3 regions of the Embleya sp. NPDC055664 genome follow, and region 1 is predicted to be linked to each of the others. Evidence: riboswitches for the same ligand, from Rfam matches in the RefSeq annotation. Region 1 holds a riboswitch; each other region holds the start of a gene.
What was found. A riboswitch is a leader RNA that binds a small molecule or an ion and turns the genes downstream of it on or off. The one in region 1 is predicted to bind cyclic di-AMP.

Region 1 (4,485 bases):
GGACCGGGCAGTCTGTACGAGGAGCTGACGCGCACCCTGCGTCCCGGCTCCAACGTCTACATCCTCGGCGGGATCAACGCGCTGAGCACCAACTACGAGGACGATCTGCGGCAGTGGGGCTTCACGCCCAAGCGGCTTGCCGGTGCCACCATGTACGACACCGGGATCGCGATCGCCCGCGAGACCAACCCGGCCCCGAAGAACGTGTTCGTGGTCACCGGTGAGGACTACTACGACGGCCTCTCGGCGGGTGCCGCGGCCGGCGGCACCAAGGACAGCGTGGTCGTCTACAGCGCGGGCGACAACATGCCCGCCGTGACCGAGTCCTACCTGAACGCGATCAACCCCGCCACCACGAACGTGATCACCGTCGGCGGGCCGGCCGACCGCGCGCTGCTGTCGGCGAACCTGCCGTCCTGGCCGGACGGCGCGGAGTACTACGCGGTCGCCGGGAACACCGCGGCCGACACCGCGGCCAAGCTCGGCCGGTTCTGGTTCGCCGCCCCGCGCACCGTGGGTCTGGCCACCACCATGACCTGGCAGGACGCCCTCACCGGCGGCGCGATGATGGCCGGGCTCGGCCCCATCCTGCTCACCGACGAGGACAGCCTGGCTCCGGCCAGCTCCTGGTACCTCTACGACAACGGCGCCTCGCTCTCCTCCGTGGTCCTGGTCGGCGGCGAGTCGGCGCTCAACGCGCCGATCGTGGACCAGGCCGGCAACCAGATCGGGCTCCCCGGTCAGTACACCTACGTACCGATGTACAACGGCGTCGAGCCGCCCGCGGGCAAGGCGCTGCGCGCCGCGCCGGCGGACAAGCCCGGCAGCCCGGCCGTGAACGGCCCGGCGAGCGGCACCGGTCCGCAGGCCGGTTCGGACGTCGAGCGGCACACCAAGCGCTGACCGCACGACACCACGGCAACACCGCGACACACCGAGGGCCCTCGGCGGGACACGACATGTCCCGTCGGGGGCCCTCGGCCCGTCCCGGCGGCGGTGAGGCACGGGCGAAACGCCCCCGAAGCGGTCCATCCGGTTAGGGTCTCGACATGAAGTGGCTTGTCACCGGCGGTGCCGGATACATCGGAACGCATGTCGTACGCGGGCTCGTCGCGGCCGGGGACGAGGTCGTCGTGGTCGACGACCTCTCCTCCGGGGTCCGCGAGCTGGTGCCGGACACGATCCCGGTGGTGATCGGCTCCGTGCTGGACCGGGCGCTGCTCGACGAGCTGTTCGGCGCGCACATCTTCGACGGCGTGGTGCACATCGCGGGCAAGAAGCGGGTGCCCGAGTCGGTCGCGCGTCCCCTCTACTACTACGAGGAGAACGTGGAGGGTCTGCGCACGCTGCTCGCGGCGATGGTCGCGGCCGAGGTGCCCCGGATCGTGTTCTCCTCCAGCGCCGCCGTGTACGGCATGCCCGACGTGGACCTGGTCGACGAGGACACCCCGTGTCTGCCGATCAACCCGTACGGCGAGAGCAAGCTGGTCGGCGAGTGGCTGATCGCGGCCACCGCGCGGGCGCACGGGATCTCCTACGCCTGCCTGCGCTACTTCAACGTCGCGGGCGCCGGCGCGCCGGAGCTCGCGGACGCGGGTGTGTCCAACCTCGTGCCGATGGTGCTGGAGAAGTTGACGGCCGGCCGCGCACCGGTGATCTACGGGGACGACTACGACACCCCCGACGGCACCTGTGTGCGCGACTTCATCCACGTGGTGGACCTGGCCGAGGCGCACGTGGCCGCCGCCCGCCGGCTCGCCGCCGACCCGGACACCCGCCTGGTGCTCAACGTCGGCCGCGGTCGGGGCACCTCGGTCCGCGAGATGGTCGAACTCATCCGCGAGGTCACCGGTTTGCGCGAGTTCGCGCCCCAGACGCTGCCCCGGCGCGCCGGCGACCCGGCCCGGGTGGTCGCGAGCGCCGAGCGGATCGCGGCCGAACTGGGCTGGAAGGCTCGCCTGGACGTCTCCGACATGGTGGAGAGCGCGTGGACCGGGTGGCGGGCGCGGCGCGGGTGACGGGCGCGGGACGCGCCACGTGGTGAACGCCGGGCCGGCCGAACGTGTGCCGCGCATCCTGTGCTCCCGAATCACCCCGAGTGCTTTCGTGTGCTCCGAACGCCTCGATGCGACGCCGGCCGGCGAGTCGGCGTCGCGGGGAGTGCGTGGGGTGAAGTGCGCCGGGATGAATCGGACTTGGGGCTTTTGTCCTGTGGGCCGAATCACTCCGGCTCCGGGTGCAGACGGGTGCGCCGATGGGTAACGGCGCGATTCCGGGCCCGAGACGCGCGATGCGCCTGTGACGAACGGGACTTCGGTGATCATTCCCGGGTGATCCATATGAGGCTCGATCAAGGTTCCTTGTCACCCGATCCGGCCGAATCCACCACGGAACGCCAACTACGGTCCTTTCCGTAAGGGATCATCTACATTGCGCTCAACCGCAAAACGGATAATCGGCTTCTATCCGACACAGACTTGTGATCTTCGGCGGGGCCTGCTTAGCGTTCGATCCGTCCGTATCCCACACGGACCCCGATCGCCGGTACGCCGAATCCTGTCGCCGGCCGTTCGGGAGGCTGACGAGCACCACACGACAGGAGCGGGGGAACCACAGGTGAACCGCCGCACACGGCACCGATCGAGACGGTCGGCGGCCGTGAACGGCTTGGGGTGAAGCCACGTTCTTCGGGACGTGGCCGGGCTATCGATCTCCGGCCCGAATCCGACAGCTCACCTCGTAGGCGTGGGAGAGGATCCAGCCATGCTGTCCGGAACCGGGCGTCATCGCCGTCGCAGCACCAGCAGGACCACGCGTCTGATCGCCGCGGCCGGCGTCGCCGGTGTCGGCGTCGCCATGCCGATCATCGGGGCGGGCACGGCTCAGGCCGCGTCCGTGAGCACCTGGGACAAGGTCGCCCAGTGCGAGAGCACGGGCAACTGGAAGATCAACACCGGTAATGGCTTCTACGGCGGCCTCCAGTTCACCCAGAGCACCTGGAACGAGTTCGGCGGCTCGCAGTACGCCGCCCGCGCCGACCAGGCGACCAAGAGCCAGCAGATCGCGATCGCCGAGAAGGTGCTCAAGAGCCAGGGCCCCGGCGCCTGGCCGGTCTGCTCGGTCAAGGCGGGCCTGACCCGCGGCGGTGCCGCTCCGGACCTCGACACGGGCTCGGCGGGCGGCAAGACCGCGCCGAAGACGGCCCCGAAGACGGAGAGCGCCAAGCCGGCGCCGAAGACCGAGACCGCCAAGCCGAAGATCGAGGTCAAGAGCGAGGCGCCGAAGACCGAGGCGCCCAAGGACGAGACTCCCAAGACCGAGGCGCCCAAGGCCGCGACGACCGCCAAGACGGACGCGGCCGGCGACTCCTACGTCGTGGTCGCCGGCGACACGCTGTCGCAGATCGCGAACGCCCGGAACGTGCCCGGCGGTTGGCCGAAGCTGTACGAGGCCAACAAGAGCGTGGTCGGCGAGAACCCGGACCTGATCTTCCCGGGCCAGCAGCTGAAGGTCGACGGCAAGGCCGCGCCGGCCGCCGAGACCAAGACCGAAACCAAGGACGAGCCCAAGGCCGAGGCGCCGAAGGCGGAGACGCCCAAGGCCGAGGCCAAGACCGAGGTCAAGCCGGCCGCCGCGCCGAAGACCACGGTCAAGACCGAGAGCACCAAGGCCGACTCCCCGGCCAAGGGCTCCGAGCAGGCCTCCGGTTCGTATGTCGCCCCGGTCTCCGGCGCCACCTTGACCGCGAGCTTCGGCTCGGGCGGGTCGCGCTGGTCCAGCGGCCACCACACCGGCCAGGACTTCGCCGTCTCGACCGGCACCACGGTGCGCGCGGTCACCTCCGGCACGGTCGTCTCGGCCGGCTGGGGCGGCGCGTACGGCAACGAGGTCGTGATCCGGCACGCGGACGGCAAGTACACCCAGTACGCGCACCTGTCCTCGATCTCGGTCAAGGCCGGGATGAAGGTGCAGACCGGCCAGAAGATCGCGCTCTCCGGCGCGACCGGCAACGTCACCGGCCCGCACCTGCACTTCGAGGTCCGCACCACGCCGAACTACGGCTCCGCGGTCAACCCGATGACGTGGCTGCGCAGCCACGGCGTGAACGTCTGATCCACCACACTCCCGCGCCGAACGGCGGGCGTCCCCTTCGGGGGGCGCCCGCCGTTCGCGTGTGCGGGCCGCGCGGGCGCGGGGCGGGCGGCGGCGGGGGCAGGGGGACGCGCGGGGCGGGTGGATGGCAGTCCCGGGGCGTAGGACGACTCCGGCGCCGAGGTTCGGGTGCCGGGGGTTCAGGCGCGGGGGTTGGGGTGCCGGGGGTTCAGGGCAGGCGGGCCGTGTGAAGGGTGGCGGTCGGGTCGAGCCACAGGGCGAGCGGTCGGCCCGCGCCGTCGAGGGTGGTGGTCGGGCCGTTCGGGGTCGGGCGGTCGTCGAGCACGAGCGGCGTGGGGGTCGCGCCGAGCACCACCGGGCGGCCCTCGGCGT
Region 2 (4,485 bases), on a different contig from region 1:
GACCTGGTCGGCGGGGTGCTCAGCGCGGGCCCGCAGCGGCTGACCGCGGCCGGGCGGATGGGATTGCCGCAGGTGGTCAGCGTGGGCGCGCTGGACATGGTCAACTTCGGCCCCCGCGACACCGTTCCGCCGCGTTTCGAGGACCGGCTGTTGTACGTGCACAACCCGACCGTGACACTGATGCGCACCACACCGGCCGAAAACGCCGAACTGGGACGGCGGATCGCGGCCAAACTGATCGACGCGACCGGGCCCACCGCGCTGTACCTGCCGCTGCGCGGAGTCTCCGCGATCGACGTCGAGGGCGGACCCTTCTACGATTCCGACGCCGATACGGCGTTGTTCGACGCGCTGCGCGCCGGCCTCGACGGGACCGCCGTCGAGGTGCGCGAGGTCGCGACGGACATCAACGATCCGGCGTTCGCCAAGGCGGCGGCGGATCGATTGCACGAATTGATCACGAAGGGACACGTGGACTGAGATGAACGGACGCGAGGCGCGGGGCCGACTGCGCACGACGGTCGAGCAGGGCGGCGTCGTGATCGGCGCGGGCGCGGGCACCGGATTGTCCGCCAAGTGCGCCGAGGCCGGGGGTGTGGACCTGATCATCATCTACAACTCGGGCCGCTATCGCATGGCCGGCCGGGGTTCGTTGGCGGGACTGCTGCCGTACGGCGACGCCAACGCGATCGTGGTGGAGATGGCGGGCGAGGTGCTGCCGGTGGTGCGCAGTACCCCGGTCCTCGCGGGGGTGTGCGGCACCGATCCGTTCCGGATCATGCCGCACTTCCTGGACCAACTCGCGGCCATGGGCTTCGCGGGAGTGCAGAACTTCCCGACGGTCGGCCTGTTCGACGGTGTCTTCCGGCAGAACCTGGAGGAGACCGGGATGGGCTACGACCTGGAGGTGGAGATGATCCGGCTGGCGGCGGAGCGCGGCCTGCTCACGGCGCCGTACGTCTTCGATCCCGAGCAGGCCCGCGCGATGGCGGCGGCCGGCGCCGACGTGCTGGTCCCGCACCTGGGGCTGACCACCAAGGGCAGCATCGGCGCGACCACCGCGGTCACCCTCGACCAGGCGGTGGAGCGGGTGCAGGAGATGCGCGACGCGGCGGCGGAGGTCAACCCCGACGTGCTGGTGCTGTGCCACGGCGGGCCGATCGCCGAACCCGAGGACGCGGCGTACGTCCTGGCCCACACCACCGGCGTGGTCGGCTTCTTCGGCGCCTCCAGCATGGAGCGCCTGCCGACCGAGGTGGCCATCACCGAGCAGGCGCGGGCGTTCAAGAGCATCACCCCGAGTGGGGGCACCGCCACGGCGGGCGACACTCCGGCACATCCGTAACCAACGCGCCCGGCAGTAGATGCGTGGCGCACGCGCACGTCCGTCCGTCCGACAACCACGAGCGTGAGGACCCGGCATGTACAAGTTGACCGTGCTCTACGGCCACCCCGAAGACCCGGCGGCGTTCGATTCCTATTACTGGGACAAGCACGTCCCGCTGGCCCGCACCATGCCGGGACTGACCGGCTGGACCATCGGCAAGTGCGAACCGGATCCGTCCGGTGCGAAGCCGCCCTATTACCTGGTGGTCGCGCTGTACGCGCCCTCGCGCGCGGAACTCGAGGCGGTGCTGGATTCGCCCGAGGGGCGGGCCACGGTGGCCGATGTGCCCAATTTCGCGACCGGCGGCGCGACGTTCCTCTGGGACGAGGAGCGGGTAGTGGTTCCGGTAGAGCTGCCCGCGACGGAATAGCCCGTCGTTGACGCACGCGTGACCACGCGGCCGCGCACCGTGTACGCCGGAGCCGTGACCTGCAAAGACGGCGACAAATCGGGCAAATAGGTGTTATTCCTCCCTATGGGGGACGTCACAAACCACCCGAAATGTTTGCCAACCCGGCGAACCGGTGCGTAGCTTCGTGGTTGTTCGCACAAGCGGACTCCCCGGGCGGTACGCCGAATCCTGCCGCCGTCCGAGGGAAGCAGTCGATATCGACTGGCGGCAGGAGCGGGGGAACCAAGTGAGCCGACATCGGCACTGCCGATGCCTGGGGTGAAGCCATGCCTGTGACAGGCGAGGCCGGGCCAATCGTCCGAACCCGACAGCTAACTTCGTAGGCGCCCGACGAGGTAATCAATGACCTTCCGTGCCATCACCGCTCCGGTTCGTTCGCTCTCTCGTGGCCGTCGCGCCGGCATCGCCGTCGCCGCAGGTGCGGGTCTCGTCCTTCCCCTCGTGGGCATGGCGGGCAGCGCGAACGCCGCGACTTCGTCCACCTGGGACGCGGTCGCCCAGTGCGAGAGCACCGGAAACTGGGGCATCAACACGGGCAACGGCTTCTCCGGCGGTCTGCAGTTCACCCCGAGCACCTGGAACGCGTTCGGCGGCAGCCAGTACGCGGCCAGTGCCGCGCAGGCCTCCAAGGCGCAGCAGATCGCCGTCGCCGAGCGGGTCCTGGCGAGCCAGGGCCCCGGCGCCTGGCCGGTCTGCTCCGTGAAGGCCGGTCTGGGCAAGGGCGGCGACGCCAACGCCACGGCCGAGTCCTCGACCACCGGCAAGACCAAGTCCTCGGTCGAGCCGAAGGCCGCGCCGACGTCCGAGGCCAAGCCCGCGACCGGCAACGCGCCGAAGCTCAACGTGCAGCCCAAGCAGGACGTCGCCAAGCAGGACGCGCCGAAGTCGGCCGCGACCGAGCGGGCGTCGGGCTCCGGCACCTACACCGTCAAGTCCGGTGACACGCTGTCCGCGATCGCGGCCAAGTTCGGTGTCAAGGGCGGCTACAAGGCCCTGCACACGGCCAACGCCGGCGTCCTCGGCGACAACCCGAACGTGATCGCCGTGGGCACCAAGCTCGCCGTCTGATCCATACCCTCACCACGTGGGCCCCGCCGAGACATTCGGCGGGGCCCACGCGCGTTCGACCAGGCCCGGCCGGGCCGTTGCACGCGCCCATCCCGATCCGGACATGCGCGCGATGGCGTTGGCGGTGAGCACCGGACGCGAGTAGGCCGAACGGCCCGGTCAGCTCTGCTCGGTGCGCAATAGCCGCAGGAACGCCTTGATGCCGGAGATGACTTCCTGGTTGTCCGTCAACTGGCTGATGGTGTCCTCGAAGCGGCGGCCGAGGGCGTCCACCTTGCGGTCCGCCTCCTGGAAGCGCTTGGTGGTGTCGGCCGCCCCGAAGACCGTCGTCTCCTTGAGCTGCTCGATGCTCTCCAGCAACTCCTTGGTGCGGGTCTCCAGGGCCTCGACCTTGGCCTTGAGGGCCGTGACGTCCTGGCTGACCGCGAGCACGTCGTCGCGGGGGTGGGTCACCTCGCGCAGCATGGTGCGCAGCCGCTGGGACAGGTGCTCCGCATACGCCTGACCGGGTCGAAACAGGGTGCTGAGCAGGTAGAACCCGGCGAACCAATAGCCCACCACGCCACCGGAGATCCAGGTGATCAGCGCGATCACGGCGGCGGAGAGCACGTGTGCGCCGATCGCGCCGTAGAGCAGTCGGCGGGCGATCCGCCGGGCCTCGACGTCACGCCCTTCCGGTACCGCCAGGCCCCGCTCCCGGCTGATCGCGATCTCCGTGATCACCCGCTGGGCCCGGAAGTACAGGTTCCACGGCGCGGTGAGCACCAGGATCAGCCAGAACAGACACACCGCCCCCGCCCCGAGCGAGAGCAGATCCGCCAGTGACGTGTCCTCGACGAAGTACAGCACGATGCCCAACGCCGTCGTGCCGACGAACAGCAGAACCGCAAGCAGCCTGGTCGCACCCACCCGAATCGCACTCCCACCCCACCCGGCGCCCGGCCCACCCGAGCACGCTGCTCGGACTGTAGAGCACGGAGATCACCGTGATCGGGTTCAGCCGTCGGCAACCGATCCGTCGGGGTCGGGGATCCACGAACCGTGGATCCCGGCCGGCACCCGGCGCGGCAATTCGACGGCCGCCATCGGCGGCGCGGTGATCCTGCGCGCGTCCAGTACCAGCAACTCCGAGGCATTCCGGGCCAGATCACTGACCACGGTGAGCAGGTAGCCGTCGTCCTCGGCGGTGCCGCCCTCGGCCGGCACGAACACCGCCTCGCCGGGCATACGGTCGCGCCCCTGTCCGGCGATCCACCGCTCCCCGCTCACCCGGTCGTACTTGACGATCGCGTACTCGCGCAGCCCCGCCCCGGGAAAGGCCGACGCGTAGCCGAATCGGTGCGGCCGGCCCACCGCGCGGGCGTCGATCGTGGGGAACTCGACGACCAGCGAGTCCAGTGCCTGCTCGCCCGCGACGCCCGAGGCCGGGTCCAGGATCCATCGGTGCGAGATCGCGCCGACCACGGGTGACTCGGGGTAGCCGGGCGCACCCACCCACCACCGCCAACTCGTCTCCCACGCGGCCCGATCGAACCTCGGTGCCTCCAGCACGATCCGACCGCGCGCGTCCTCGTACGCGTTGGCCACATGCAGCACCATCCCCGGCGACACCTCGAAC
Region 3 (4,485 bases), on a different contig from region 1:
GGACAAGACCATGTTCGCGTCGCTCGCCATGGGCACCCGCATGCGCCCGCTCTACGTCTGGTTCGGTACCTCGACCGCGTTCGCCGTGCACGTCGCGCTCGCCGTGGGCGCGGGCGGTCTGCTCGGGCTGCTCCCCGGTTGGATCGTCAAGCTCGTCTCCGCGGCGCTCTTCGGCTTCGGCGCGTTCATGCTGCTGCGCGGTGGCGCCGACGACGAGGACGCGGACGGCGGCGGTGCGCGGATCACCGGGTTCCGGGCGGTGTTCTCGACCGCCTTCATGGCCGTGTTCATCAGCGAGTGGGGCGACCTGACCCAGATCACCACCGCCAACCTGGCCGCCACCAACGGCACCTGGTCCACCGCGATCGGCTCGGTCGCGGCGCTGATGTCGGTGTCCGCGCTGGCGCTGCTCGCCGGGCGGTTCATCGCCAAGCGCATGCCGTTGCAGACCGTGCAGCGGATCGGCGGGGTGTGCATGCTCGGCCTGGCGATCTGGTCCCTGGTCGAGGTCTTCGCGGGTTGACCCGGCGGGCGTTCAGGCCCGGGCGGCCGGGTCGTCCTCCGACTCGGGGGTGGTGCGGCCGAGCAGGCGTTCGTAGCGCTGGCGGGCCGCCTGCGGGGTGCCCAGGCCCAGGCCGAAGGCGATCTCCTGCCAGGTCATCTCGCGCCCCCGGGCCATCCGGAGCAGCCCCGCCTCCAGGTCGTCCATCTCGCCCCGGGCCATCGGGATCAGGCTCAGCGCGGCGGTGATGTCGGCGTGGTCGACCGCCGGCTCGCCGTCGGCGGGCTGCGCGATACCGCTGAGCAGGAACGACACCAGCCGGATCGCCTCGTGCGGGCCGAGCATGTACGGATGCACCTGCCGCGCGCGCTGCTCGTCGGTGGCCGCGTGCCGCTCGGCGATCCGGAACAGGGATGCGTGTACCCGCCGGGCCCGCGCCTGTTCGGGGTCGGGCGGGCTGAAGGGATCGTGGGATTCGGGGGTCGCGGGCATGTCCGGAGTCGAAGGCATGGTCACAGCATGCCGAGACACACGGATCGATGTCAACAGATCATGTCGCATGATTCGTGTTGAACAACTTGTTCACATGGTGCCGGGGCGTGGGGGCGCGGTGCGGCCGGCCCGATGCCCGGAATGTGATGTAGCCCGCATGGATAAAACGGACATAAATTATATAGCCGACTTCGGGTTGCAATTCATTTCCGGTGACCGGTGACGGATCTCGACTATTTTCCGTTACCGCTCCGTCACGCCACTCTCCGAGATATGCCCTCGTCATCGCGGGTGCTTCCGACCGAAGCCGGCCGAGATGTCGCCTTTATTCCGCCTTTACACTCCGGGCAAACTCTGCGATTCGGTTGTGATCTCCCCATCGCATTGCCTACCTTTCTCGCCGATTCACCTTTCGGGTGAACCCTGCCGCCGGTACGCCGAATCCCGTCGCCGGCAGCGGGATGTCTACAGCGAAGAATCCGACGGGAGCGGGGGAACCAGGTGAATCGCCGTGGCCGGGATCGTTCCGGTGACGGCTAGGGGTGAAGTCGCGTGAAGCGACCGGGCTGCTCCAGTCCGAATCCGACAGCTCACCTCGTAGGCGACAGGAGAGGACCCCATTTCATGCTGTCCGCAAACGCTCGCCACCGAGCCGCCCGCCCCGCCAACGTCCGCCGCTTCGTCGCGGCGGTGGGCATCGCCGGCATGGGAGCCGTCATCCCGGTCGCCGGCGCCGGTGCGGCCCACGCGCAGGTCCCCACCACCGACCAGGCCCCCACCGGCGCCTCCGCCGTGCTGTCGGCCACGCCGACCGCCGCGGTCGACAGTGCCCCGGTCCAGGCCGAGGTCGCCGCGCCCGCGGCCGCCACGGCCGCGGAGAAGGCCCGCTACCTGGTCCAGGCCGGTGACACGCTGTCCCAGCTCGCGCTGACCAACAAGGTCTCCGGCGGCTGGCAGAGCCTGTACCAGCTCAACCGCGACGTGCTCCTGTCCGGCCCGGACCTGATCGAGATCGGCCAGACCCTGCGGCTGACCGGCTCGGCGCCCGCGCAGCCCAAGGCGGAGGCCCCGGCCAAGCCGAGCATCCAGGTCCAGCCGAAGACCACGGTCACCGGCAAGACCGCGCCGAAGCCGACGAGCAAGCCGTCGGTCGACGTCGCCGCCAAGCCCGCCGCCAAGCCCGCCACAGGTGGCTCGAAGGGCAACCAGGCGCCCACCGGCGGTTCCTCGAACGCGTCGAGCAAGGCCCTTCAGGCCGTCGCCTTCGCCAAGGCGCAGGTCGGCAAGCCGTACGTGTACGGCGCCACCGGCCCGAACGCGTACGACTGCTCGGGTCTGGTCCAGGCCGCGTACAAGGCGGCGGGCATCTCGCTGCCGCGCGTGACCAACGACCAGTTCGCCGCCGACCCGCACGTGTCGATCGCCAACCTGCAGCCCGGCGACCTGGTGTTCTTCTACTCGGGCATCAGCCACGTCGGCATCTACATCGGCGACGGCAAGATGGTGCACGCCGCCAACTCGCGCAAGCCGGTGGAGATCGCCTCGATCAACACCATGCCGATCGCCGGCGCGACCCGCCCGAACTGATCGCGCGGCCCGGCCGCGGCGGCGCCCGGGTGACCATCGCACAGCGGTGGCAGTGACAGCAGTGGCTCTGCGCCGTGCCCCCGACCGTGGTCGGGGGCACGGCGCCGCCGCATGTCCGGTGCCCACGTGTGCCCGGTGCCCGCACGTGTGCCCGGTGTCTACGTGCGCGTCCGGTGCCTACTCCTGCGTGGGGCGCGGTCGCGCGGTGAGTACCGCCATGTCCAGCGGCAGCGGTCGCAGGTCGAGCAGTTCGAAGCCGCCCTCGGCCAGCAACGCGCGGTACTCCGCCACCGTGCGCTCGCGGCCTCGGGCGTTGGTCATCATCTGGATGTCGAAGCGCAGCGGCAACACCGATTCGCCCGCCTCGACGATCGGCCGTTCGACGATCGCCAGGCGTGCGTCGACCGGCATCGCCCGGGCCAGGGCCCGCAACACGACCAGGCACTCGGCGTCCGCCCAGTCGTGCAGGATCCGGGCCAGCAGGTACACGTCTCCGCCGCCGGGCAGCGGATCGACGAAGAAGTCGCCGACCACCAGGTCGCACCGGTCCTTGGCGGCCGATGCGGCGAGCAACTCCCGGGCGGCGTCGACCACATGCCCCCGCTCGAAGAGCACCCCGCGTGCGGTCGGATGCTCGCGCAACACGCGTAGCAGCAACTCCCCGTCGCCGCCCCCGACATCGACCACCGTCGCGGCCGGCGGCAGATCCAGGGCGGCCGGCACCGCGTCGAAGACGATCGTGCCGAACGCCATCGCCTCCCGAAACAGCCGGGCGTCGTCCGGGTGTTCCGCGAAATATTCGAACGACTCGCGGCCGTGCACCCGGGTGAACGCGTCCTCGCCGGTGCGCACCGTGTGCTCCAGCCCGAGATACGACGTGAAGAACAGACCGCTGTACAGGTCCGCCAACGCGGCCAACGATCCGTCCCGATCGGTGCGCAGCAGCGCACCGCGCTCGGTGAGCCGATAGTGCCCGTCCGCCTCGGCCCGGAACACCCCGTGCCCGGCCAGCAGGCGCAACAGCCGCCCCAGGCGGTCCGGTTCGGCGCCCGCCTCCTCGGCCAGCGCGGCCACCGACCGGGACCCGTCGCCGAGGTGGTCGGCCAGGCCCAGCCGCGCCGCGACACCGATCGCCTGGGTCACCCACGCGCCGGTGACCAGGTGCAACATCTCCCGGATCGGGTCCTCGCCCGGCGGATCCTCGTGCACCGGCGAACCGACTCGACCGGCCGCCGGGTTCGGAGCCGCATGGCGCCGCAGTACCTCGGGATACGAACCGGTGGCCAGGATCTCCAGGCGGCGCGGCCAGCGGTCCGAGGCCGGTTCGCCGGTGCTGCGGAAGTACAGCACGAAGGTGTCCTCGTGCGGATTGAAGCCGCCGCCGTCCCGCAGTACCTCGTCCCGGGACACCAGCAGGTCGTGCAGATCCAGGAGGGTGACCGGGGTCGGCTCGACCACGCGGAAGGCGAAGTGTGTCTCGCCGTTGCGGGCGCGCTCCTCGGCCCGTAGTCGGGCGAAGTCGGCTCCCGGGACCGGTGCCACGGCGAACAGTTCGAGGTTGCGGCCCTCGCAGGCGGCGACCCCGTCGCCGGGCAGCGAGCATCGCACGATGTGTACCTCGACCGAATCCGCGCGCAGGCCCAGGCGTTCGGCGATGCGGTCGCGAACGACGGTGCTGGGCACGACCTCGGTGGTCCGTAATCCCCAGTGCGGCAGTCGGTCGAGCAGGTCGCCGAGCCGCTCCGGGAAGACGAGCAGCGCGGCGTGGTCGAAGCGGCAGTGCCGGGACACCATGTCCACGACCGCGTCGGGAACTCCCGGCGGCAGCGCGGCGCGGAGAATGTCCGCCGCGCCGTGTCCGCACACGTGGTCGATCAACGCGCGGATACGGTCGGCGTCCGGAT

Region 2: it holds a riboswitch for cyclic di-AMP, as region 1 does, so the genes downstream of both, ACWGR4_RS09320 (transglycosylase family protein) here and ACWGR4_RS29560 (transglycosylase family protein) in region 1, are expected to answer to the same signal.
Region 3: it holds a riboswitch for cyclic di-AMP, as region 1 does, so the genes downstream of both, ACWGR4_RS25455 (NlpC/P60 family protein) here and ACWGR4_RS29560 (transglycosylase family protein) in region 1, are expected to answer to the same signal.

What each region holds. Positions count from the first base shown of each region.
Region 1 is NZ_JBSHGZ010000022.1:38,503-42,987, reverse strand. It holds gene ACWGR4_RS29570 (cell wall-binding repeat-containing protein) at 1-903, shown strand, start outside; gene galE (UDP-glucose 4-epimerase GalE) at 1,050-2,018, shown strand; cyclic di-AMP (ydaO/yuaA leader) riboswitch at 2,577-2,761, shown strand; gene ACWGR4_RS29560 (transglycosylase family protein) at 2,764-4,113, shown strand; gene ACWGR4_RS29555 (PIG-L family deacetylase) at 4,322-4,485, opposite strand, start outside.
Region 2 is NZ_JBSHGZ010000004.1:338,389-342,873, reverse strand. It holds gene ACWGR4_RS09335 (Tm-1-like ATP-binding domain-containing protein) at 1-480, shown strand, start outside; gene ACWGR4_RS09330 (phosphoenolpyruvate hydrolase family protein) at 482-1,345, shown strand; gene ACWGR4_RS09325 (EthD family reductase) at 1,422-1,757, shown strand; cyclic di-AMP (ydaO/yuaA leader) riboswitch at 1,979-2,141, shown strand; gene ACWGR4_RS09320 (transglycosylase family protein) at 2,247-2,867, shown strand; gene ACWGR4_RS09315 (coiled-coil domain-containing protein) at 3,027-3,776, opposite strand; gene ACWGR4_RS09310 (carotenoid oxygenase family protein) at 3,864-4,485, opposite strand, start outside.
Region 3 is NZ_JBSHGZ010000016.1:179,146-183,630, forward strand. It holds gene ACWGR4_RS25445 (TMEM165/GDT1 family protein) at 1-523, shown strand, start outside; gene ACWGR4_RS25450 (DNA-binding protein) at 536-1,012, opposite strand; cyclic di-AMP (ydaO/yuaA leader) riboswitch at 1,456-1,612, shown strand; gene ACWGR4_RS25455 (NlpC/P60 family protein) at 1,619-2,581, shown strand; gene ACWGR4_RS25460 (methyltransferase) at 2,759-4,485, opposite strand, start outside.